Regions from separate parts of the Pseudarthrobacter linnaei genome, predicted to be linked through region 2. Evidence: predicted binding sites of a transcription regulator. Region 2 holds the regulator's gene; the other holds the start of a gene.
The links. Region 2 encodes LexA, which represses DNA repair genes until DNA is damaged. Its sites were predicted from a motif close to TCGAACANNTGTTCGA; they were not measured.

Region 1 (5,029 bases), on a different contig from region 2:
AGCGATCGTCTCGGCGGCAATCCGGCCTTGCCGGTTCGCCGGGCCCGCCAGCATCGAGAGCACCGGCTTGCCAGTGAGGAAGTGAGCAGTCTCCACGGCGTCACCGGCAGCGAGGACGTCGGGTGCCGATGTGCGCATCTGCGCGTCAACCACGATGCCCCCGCGGGCTCCGATTTTCAGTCCGGCGTCCCGGGCGAGGGCCACGTTCGGGCGTGCACCGGACGCCATGACCACGACGTCGGTCTCGATAGCCGTGCCGTCGGAAAGATCGAGGACCAGCCGGTCGTTCTCCGTGCGGCGTACCGCGGTAGCCGAGGTGCCGAGCCGAAGGTCCACATCCTGGGTGCTGACGTGGTAGTCCAGGATCTGGGTCATCTCGGGGTCGAGCCACGGCATCAGCCGCTCGGTCCGCTCGACGACTGTCGTCTGCAGCCCGCGGGCCCGGAACGCTTCCGTGAGTTCCAGTCCGATGTAGCTGCCGCCGACGACCACAGCGCTGGAGGCCCCGCGGTCCAGGCGAGCGATGATCCGGTCCATGTCCGGGATGTTGCGCAGAACGTCGACCCGGGGGTCGTCCGCTCCCGGGATCGGGGGCCGGACCGGTTCGGCCCCAGTGCACAGTACAAGCTTGTCGTAGGACTCCCTGTACGGCCGCCCGTGCTCTTTGTCGTGTACCTCGACCTCCTTGGCAGCCAGGTCGATGCTGACCACGTCCTGTCCGGTCCGTACGTCCAGCGCCAGGCTCTTAGCCAGGCTTTCAGGTGTCTGGAGCAGGAGGCTGTCACGCTCGGGGATCATTCCGCCAATGTGGTAAGGCAGCCCGCAATTGGCGAACGAGACGTATTGGTCGCGCTCGAGTATGACGATCTCGGCCGACTCATCGAGGCGCCTCAGACGTGCGCCGGTCGACGCACCCGCTGCGACCCCTCCAACGATGACTGTCTTCATCGGTCCTCCCAGCCTCCTGGGGTTCCCACTCCCGGCGGTTTGCCGGCCGGGAACCCCTTGCCTCGCGGAGCAGAGCACACCGGCTCGAAGATGTGTGCCGCCGTGTGCTCAAGTCACGGTAGCCGCCCCGGCGAACACCTCAATAGGGCCTTATGGCCGTAGCCTCGGCGGCCCCTCGGGCGCGGGAAGCAGGCAGTGTCGTCGGCTGCCCTGCGGTGAGCCTTCAGAGCGTCACTTTGCCGCCGCCGTCGACCGCCCAGCTGGGATTGAACGCCACTTCCCAGCGGTAGCCGTCGGGATCGGCGAAATAGCCGGTGTAACCGCCCCAGGGCTGGGTCTTCGGCCCGGCGATGATTTCCGCCCCGGCCGAGTTCGCCTCCGCCATCACCCAATCGACTTCCGCCGTGCTGGCCAGGTTGTGGCTCAGGGTGATGCAGGGACGGCCGGCAGGAGGATCGGTGGCGGCTTCGGCCTGCATCTGCCCGGCGTCCCAGAGCGAGAGGATCAGGCCGTGATTGGCCTGGATGAAGAGGACCTCGCCACGGACTTCCCGGTGCACGGGCCAGCCCAGGCCGTCGACGTAGAAACCGCGGGAGGCGTCAACACTGCGGACACCCAGTGAAATTAAATCGACTCGTGGCTGCATCGTTCGATACTGTCATGGACATGTCCACACATCCCCAAAATGATAAAGCTGCCAGGGCCGACCGGGAACAGCTCGCCGCTGTGCGGGTGGCTGTTGACGAGGTGGACGAGCAGATCGTGTCGCTGATCGGACGCCGCGAGCGCCTGATCCGGATCGCCGGAACCCTCAAGGCCGATAGCGCCGAGGTCCGTGCCCCCGGCCGCGTGGAACGGGTTATCGAACACGTCCGCGCCACGGCGGAACAGAAGGACATCGACGTCGAACTCGTTGAGAAGACCTACCGGGCCATGATCGACGCCTTCATCACGCTCGAACTGGAAGTCTACAAAGCCAGCTCCTAGGCCAGTTCCTGGGCCCGGGGGGCCTAGAGGGATTCCTCCACCGGGACGTTCGCCTGGTAGTCGCGGCCGTCGCAGTCGCTGAACGCCGTCATGAGGTGGCCCTTGGCCAGGCCCATGACGGTGCTGATCGGGAAGTTCCCGGTGATCGTGTTGCCGGAGTGCTCCACGCCCTTGAGGTCAAAGTTCTCCTCGGTGCCGTCGTGGCTGAAGCAGTAGAAGGACACGGCCTCCCCGTTCATGAACTCGATCCCCATTCGTCGCTGGTGGGAGTGGTCAGGGGTTGCTGCCACCAGCCCCACAACGTAGGCGCCCTGACCGGGGATATTTCCGTCTATATCGAACTTCGCCACCAAGGATGTGTCCTCGGCGGCGATGCTTACGTGCTTGAGAAGTGCGTTATGGGAGCTCATGGCTCAATCCTGCTACCTGTGCCTGCGTCCGTCCACCCCTGATCTAGGTTTTGCCCCGGCACCGTCGTAGACTGGAGTTGTTCGAAGATATGTTCGAATAGGTGCTGACAGTTTTAGTTCAGACGGTTTTACAGATGGCGGGGTCCGGGAGGCGCGATGGGCATGTTCAGCGAGTCGGTGAAGGTCGTCTGCGCACCCTCCGGCGAGCCCCTGGAACTCGACTGGGCCGGCCGCAACTACTCCGTCTGTGCGGAACCGGTGCGCTGGTACGAGCGGCGCCAATGGTGGACGGAGGAGCAGCGCGCACCCCTGGGGAGCGGTCCCGGCCTGGTGGATCATGAGATCTGGCGGGTCCAGGTGCGCCGGGCAGAGGCCGCCGACCCGGAAAGCCTCACCCTTGACCTAACCCGGCATGTGGGCAGCGGACGCTGGCGCCTGCTGCGGATCCACGATGGCCGGCTTCCCGTCCGGAAGCCCGCATCGGCATGAGCTTCACCCATCTCCATGTCTCCACCGCCTTCAGCGCCCACTACGGGGTCTCCTGGCCTGAGGAGCTGGCCGCCGTCGCGGCCGCGGACGGGGCGACGGCGCTCGCCTGCACAGACCGCGACGGCCTCTACGGGACGGTCAAGCACCTGAAGGCCTGCATGGCCGCGGGGCTGGACCCGATCGTTGGAGTGGACCTTGCGGTCTTTGACGATGACGGCGACCTCCGCACCCAGGTGGGGGGCCGCGTCGTCGTCCTGGCCCACGGGCACAACAACGGCGCCGGCTACCGCGCGCTGTGCCGGCTGATCTCCGATGCGCATGCCCGCACCACGGGCAAAGCCGGGGGAGCCGTGCCGGTCGCCGTGACCCGTGCCGAGCTGGCGTCCCGCACCCTGCACCCGGAAACGCTCAAGCCGGTGCTGACCGTGCTGATCGGCCCGGACTCCGACGTCGGACGTGCCATGGGCGGCAGGCGCTACCTGCGCCCCCGCACCCTGTTCAAACGCTGGCTCGATGCCATGCCGCCCGGGACCATCGCCGCCGAGGTGGTCAGCCAGCTCAGCCCGCCCGGGGAACCACTCAGCACCGCCCACGCGGTGCGGATGCTCAAGCTCGCCGCCGAACACGGGGTTCCGGCCGTGCTGAGCAACGCCGTGCGGTATGTCGCCGAGGACGGAGCGGCCACCGCGGATGTGCTGGATTCCGCCCGCACCCTCAAATCGCTGCCCGAACTCTCCGCCGCCCCGCAGCTCCAGCCCAACGGGCAGGGCTGGCTCAAATCCGCGGAACAGATGCTCCAGCTGGGCAAGGAGATCATGCACGCTGCCGGGTACGGCGCCGCGGACCTCAAGAACCTGTTGGCGCAGACCGGGGCGCTCGCGGACCGCTGCCGGACCGATCCGGTGACGGACATGGGATGGAAACAGCCCGTGGTGCCGGAAGCCTCGGTCATCGGAATCGCCGGGGACGCCCTGGTGGAGCTCACCCAGCGCTGTGAGGCAGGCATCAGCCGGCGGTTCCCCGGGATCACCGGCAGACCCGCCGAGGAACTGCGCTCGCGGCTGGGGCACGAGCTGAGGATCATCGACAGCCTGGGATTCGCCGCCTATTTCCTGACCGTGGCAGAGGTTTCCCGGATGATCCTGGACATGGGTGTCCGCGCGGCGGCCCGCGGCTCGGGGGCCTCCAGCCTGGTCAACTTCCTAATCGACGTCAGCCAGGTGAATCCGCTGGAACACGACCTGATCTTCGAACGATTCCTCTCCCGGGACCGCGCCACCCTGCCGGACATCGACATCGACGTTGAAAGCGCCGAACGGCACAACGTGTACCGGAGGATTTTTGAGCGCTTCGGCTCCGAGCGCGTCACGCTGATGAGCATGCAAAACGGCTACCGCGCTCGCGGTGCCGTGCGCGACGCCGGGCTGGCCCTGGGCATGGAGGAGGGCGAGGTCGGGGACATCGCCAAGCAGCTGTGGCGTTTCTCGGCCCGGAACTTCCGCGAAGCCCTGGCGGAAAAGCCGGAGCTGAAGGAATTCGCCGGCAGGGTGGGGCAGCGCGATTTCAGGGAGAACCAGCAGCTGGACCTGCTGGTGGATCTCACCGAACGGCTGGACCGGCTGCCGCGCCACATCTCCATGCACCCTTGCGGGGTGATCCTGGGGGACGCCACCCTGCTGGACCGTACGCCCGTGCAGCCCAGCGGACTGGGCCTGCCAATGAGCCAGTTCGACAAGCACGACATGGACCCGATGGGCATGCTCAAGCTCGATGTCCTCGGCGTCCGGATGCAAAGCGCCATGGCCTTCGCCGTCCGCGAGGTGATCCGCCTGCATCCCTCCAAAGCCGAGGTGGTGGCCGCCGGCGCACACCCCCCGGGGCCGGACGGGGCAGGCCCGGACTACATCGCCCCGGACGGGAAGATCGACCTCAACGCAGTGCCGCTTGACGACGAACCCACCTATGAGCTGATCCGCAGCACCCACACCCTGGGCTGCTTCCAGATCGAATCGCCCGGGCAGCGGGAGCTCATCGGCAAACTCGCCCCGCGGGAGTTCAATGACCTCATCATCGACATCTCCCTGTTCCGGCCGGGGCCGATGAAATCGGACATGGTCCGGCCCTTCCTGGAGCATCGGCACGGCTTCGCGCCCGAGGTCTATCCGCACCCGGACCTCAAACCCGTCCTGAAGGAG
Region 2 (5,029 bases):
CCGTCACCTCAATGGAGTGTCTGGGCGCGCAGAAGTGCCCCCTCGCGGCCGAATGCTTCAGCGAACTGGCCCGGCAGAACGCCGCGGACGCCGACGTTGTCGTCACCAACCACGCCATGCTGGCCGTCAGCGCCTTCGAGGGCCTCGCGGTCCTGCCGGAGTACGACGTTGTGGTGGTCGATGAGGCCCACGAGCTGCAGGACCGGGTGACGGGCGCCGTGTCCGGCCAGCTCTCTGTCGCGATGGTGCACGTCGCCGCGTCCGGGGCCCGGAAAAACACGGGCATCACCGTGGACGCCCTGAACAACGCCGCGTCCAACCTCGAACTTGCCATCGACGGGGTCCCCAGCGGACTCATGCCCAACGGCCTGAACAGCGAACAGCTGGACTGCGTGGACCAGTTGCGGGACGCCTGCCGCGCGGCGCTCTCGGACTCCAAGGGGGACAGCGCCAACACGGCCGACGGCGGCCGCCAGCTGGCGCGCTCCCGCCTCATGGTGATCCTGGAGCTCTGCGAACGCCTGCTTGCCGCCCGCGAAAACCGCGAGGTGGTCTGGTTCTCCCGCAACAGCACCTTTGACCCGCAGCAGGGCTACTCCCAGCCCGACGAATCCGCGCCGGCCCTGATCAACATCGCCCCGCTCAGCGTCGCCGGACGGCTCCGCGAGGGTCTGTTCGCGGACCACACTGTCATCCTGACCTCGGCGACCCTGGCGATCGGGTCCGCGTTCGAACCGGCCGCTGCCGGCCTGGGCCTGGTCGGACCGGGTGCCCCAAGCTGGACCGGGGTCGACGTCGGCTCGCCCTTCGAGTACCCGAAACAGGGGATCCTCTATGTGGCCAAACACCTGCCCAAACCCGGCCGCGGCACGTCCCCGGAGGCCCTTGACGAGCTCGAAAAGCTGATCCGGGCCTCCGACGGCGGGGCACTGTGCCTGTTCTCATCCCGGCGCGCCGCCGAGGACGCCGCTGAGGCCCTGCGGCCGCGGCTGGACATGAGCATCCTCTGCCAGGGGGATTCGACCATGACCGCGCTCGTAAAACAGTTCGCGGACGAACCCGACACCTGCCTCTTCGGCACCATGTCGCTGTGGCAGGGTGTCGACGTGCCGGGGACGTCGTGCCGTCTCGTCGTGATCGACCGGATCCCGTTCCCGCGGCCCGACGATCCGCTGATGACGGCACGGTCCCGGGCGGTGGCCCAGGCCGGCGGCAACGGCTTCATGAGCGTGTCCGCGACCCACGCCGCCATCCGGTTGGCCCAGGGCGCCGGTCGCCTGATCCGCACGACGACGGACAGGGGAGTAGTGGCAGTGCTGGACTCACGGCTCTCCACCGAGCGGTACGGCGGATTCCTCCGCGCCGCCCTGCCGCCGTTCTGGCCCACCACGGACCCCGCGGTCGCCCTCGCGGCCCTGGCGCGGCTCGCGAAGGAATCCGGGCAGCCCGCCACGTAGTCCGGAGGGCACGCGAAGGACCCCGGTGGTTAGTCAGTGCCCCGCCAAACGACGCGGCTGTGTACGCGCGGAGCCTCAGCCGACGATTGTGACTGAGCGCTCCTCCTCGACGTTTCGCCGCGGGACGCCATCACAGTCACGGACCTACGACTGGCGCGGGAGCCGGGCCCGTGGACGACTGGCCCGAAGGCGCCCTCGATCTGCGTGGACTCCCGTGGTGGCTGCCCTTTCCGGCGAACCCTGAGCGGCCAGAGGGCTGTTTGCGGAAATGCCTGGCCGACTGGGCTGCTGACGCGTATGGACAAGCGACTGCCCATCAGGTGGCCTCATCAGGGGTGTGGAGGGTGACTCCCCACTCCTGGTTGTGCAGCACGATGCCACTTTCCCGCCGCGCGATCTGAAGTGGAGCCCGAAGGTACCGTTCCATCCGTGCCTGTTCATGGTCCCAGGGGAAGTTGCACGTGCCCAGAACGCTCTCCAGTGTCCCCGGATCCGGCGTGATCGTTTGACCGGCAATGCTGACCCGGACGGCGTAGGACGCACACGGGATCTGAACCGTCATCAACGGGCGGCCGCCGACGAGGCCGAACCCTATGGCATTGTCCGCGGCGCTCATTCCCGGACCACGGGGCACCGAAGCCTGCATCATGGAACCTGATGTGAAGTACGGGCACTCCAGCATCCCGTTGGCCACGGTTCCTTTGCCCGCTGCGCCAAGCACTCATCTGAACCTTGCCCGACAGGGGGCGGCAGAGGGCGGCAGGGGGCGGCGGAACCGGCGGAACCGGCGCGAGGGCCATGCCCGGCGACAGCCCGGCACCCGTCGATGGAGCGGCCTCCAAGAAAGCTACCGCAGCCAAGCCGGCGGGGCCCCGCCGGTCCTAGAGGGAGCGCAGCACCGAGACGACTTTGCCCATGATGACGGCGTGATCGCCGAGGATGGGCTCATACTGGGTGTTTTGCGGCAGCAGCCAGGTGTGGCCGTCGCGCTGACGGAACGTCTTGACCGTCGCCTCGTCGTCCAGCAGCGCGGCGACGATGTCACCGTTGACGGCGTCGCCCTGCTGGCGTACCACGACCCAGTCACCGTCGCAGATGGCGGCGTCGATCATCGAGTCCCCCGCGACCTTGAGCATAAAGAGCTCGCCGTGGCCCACGAGCTGGCGGGGCAGCGGCATCACGTCCTCGACGACCTGGTCGGCCAGGATCGGCCCGCCGGCGGCGATGCGGCCCACCAGCGGCACCATGGCGGTGTCGGTGGCGCTGGCCAGCTCGGACACGGACAAACCGCCGACCGTGCGCAGGCCGCCGGACTTCTCAGCCCCCGACATCTTCGTGGTTCCCTCGTCGAGGGTCAGCGGCATCAGCACCTCCATGGCGCGGGGACGCTTGGGGTCGCGCCGCAGATAGCCAAGTTTTTCCAGCTGCGAGAGCTGGTGGGTGACGCTGGAAAGGCTTGCCAGGCCGACGGTGTCGCCGATCTCGCGCATGGAGGGCGGATAGCCGTTGTCCGTGACGGAGCGCTGGATGGTTTCCAGGATCTTCCTTTGCCGGACGGTAAGGCTTTTGGGCGGCCGAGCCGCCTGCGGGCCCCGCTGGGTGGCCCTGCCGCCAGTGGCTTGTGCTGCCATGTTCGCCAACGCCTTTCCGTTCCGCCCGGCCGCCGTGGCTGCGGCTGCCGGGAACCTCCGGCCTGAAATGTCAGACCCTGCTGATCAACTGCAGAAGTGGTTGTTCTTTGACTCAAACGTAGGCCAGCCACAGGGCTTTATCAAACATTTGTTCTAGCGAGTCTCGACATTGTTCGTTAATAAGTGCTAAAACAGAACAGGCAAGGTTCGAATATGTGTTCTAGTCATTCGCAGTTTCCGGGTAGAGCACGGTTGGGGCACAGCATGACGTTCGGTTCTTTGTTCGAAGGTTAGGCCGGTTGGCGGCAAGTACGAGGAACACGCCGGCGGCACAGTATGGTCCAGGAGGGCTCAGTTCATGTCAGCATCAAGCGCATTTCACGACACTTTCGGCCGCGACACATTCGGCGACTACGGCCGGGCCGACGGCGGTACGTCCGCCGGACAGCAGGGCGCCGTGGGCAGGGAGGGCGCTGCCGGCAAGCAGCGGGTCAAGCAGGCGCCGTTGCGGCTCACCCGGCGGGGGCGCTTTGTCTTCATCGGGGTGCCGCTGATCCTGTTGGCCGCGCTCATCCTCACCCTCAGCGGCTTCCTCAACGCCCCGGCCAAGGCGGCGGAGTCTGCAGCCGGGCTGTCGCTGACCCCCACTGTGACCGTTACGGTGCAGCCCGGTGAGTCGCTTTGGGCCATCGCCGAATCCATGGCACCGGAGCGGGACCCCCGCGACGTCGTCACCGATATCATCCAGCTGAACAACCTCGAAGCCGCCCGCGTCGTTCCCGGCCAGGCGCTCTTTATCCCGTCCAAGTAGCCCGCTCGACCCGTCACGGTTTCAGTGCCTGCCGCAATCTCACTTAAACTGGTGAAGTGACTGACCAGCTAGAGCGCCTGAACCGACTTCCCCTCCGGACTAACCTGCGAGGCCTGACGCCGTACGGCGCGCCGCAGCTGGACGTCCCCATCCTGCTGAACGTCAATGAGAACACCCATGGTGTCCCGGCTGACGTGCGCGCCGCCATCTCCGAGGCCGTCACGATTGCCGCGGCTGGCCTGAACCGCTATCCGGACCGCGAATTCACCGAACTGCGCGAAGCACTCGCGGAATACCTGGGGCACGGACTGGGTGCGGACAACATCTGGGCCGCAAACGGCTCCAACGAGGTCCTCCAGCAGATCCTTCAGGCCTTTGGCGGCCCGGGGCGAGCGGCCCTCGGCTTCCCTCCCACCTACTCCATGTACCCGCTGCTGGCCTCCGGCACGGACACCGGGTACATCGTCGGGGTCCGCGCCGACGACTATGGACTCAGTGCCGAATCGGCCGCCCGCCAGGTCCGCGAACTTGCGCCGAACATCGTCTTCCTGTGCTCCCCGAACAACCCCACCGGCACCGGGCTGGGCCTGGACGTCGTGGAGGCCGTCTACGAGGCCGGGGAAGCCAGCCAGACCATCGTGATCGTCGACGAGGCGTACCACGAGTTCGCCCACGACGGCACGCCCAGCGCCCTCGCGCTGCTGCCCGGCCGCGAACGGCTGATCGTCTCGCGCACCATGAGCAAGGCCTTCGCCCTCGCCGGCGCCCGGATTGGCTACATGGCCGCAGCACCCGAGGTGACGGACGCCCTGCGCCTGGTCCGGCTCCCGTACCACCTCTCGGCCATCACCCAGGCGACAGCCCTGGCCGCCCTGCAGCACCGGGTCGCGCTAATGGCCGACGTTGAGGACATTATGCGCCAGCGGGACAGGATCGTGTCCGAGCTGCAGCGCATGGGCCTCAAGCCGGCGCCCTCCGACTCGAACTACGTCTTCTTCGGCGGCCTGGACAATTCCCACGAGGTTTGGCAGGGCCTGCTCGATGCCGGTGTGCTGATCCGCGACGTTGGCATTCCCGGGCACCTGCGCGTTACCGCCGGAACTGAGACGGAAACCACAGCGTTCCTCGAA

Region 1: ACZYZ3_RS06430 (DUF6504 family protein) is a predicted target of LexA. The motif match lies at 2,427-2,442, and genes of this name have one in related genera.

What each region holds. Positions count from the first base shown of each region.
Region 1 is NZ_JBVAYX010000004.1:253,863-258,891, forward strand. It holds gene ACZYZ3_RS06410 (FAD-dependent oxidoreductase) at 1-948, opposite strand, end outside; gene ACZYZ3_RS06415 (VOC family protein) at 1,172-1,594, opposite strand; gene ACZYZ3_RS06420 (chorismate mutase) at 1,609-1,935, shown strand; gene ACZYZ3_RS06425 (hypothetical protein) at 1,959-2,345, opposite strand; gene ACZYZ3_RS06430 (DUF6504 family protein) at 2,502-2,834, shown strand; gene ACZYZ3_RS06435 (DNA polymerase III subunit alpha) at 2,831-5,029, shown strand, end outside.
Region 2 is NZ_JBVAYX010000019.1:33,827-38,855, forward strand. It holds gene ACZYZ3_RS14935 (ATP-dependent DNA helicase) at 1-1,457, shown strand, start outside; gene ACZYZ3_RS14940 (hypothetical protein) at 1,774-2,178, opposite strand; gene lexA (transcriptional repressor LexA) at 2,339-3,088, opposite strand; gene ACZYZ3_RS14950 (LysM peptidoglycan-binding domain-containing protein) at 3,447-3,899, shown strand; gene ACZYZ3_RS14955 (histidinol-phosphate transaminase) at 3,956-5,029, shown strand, end outside.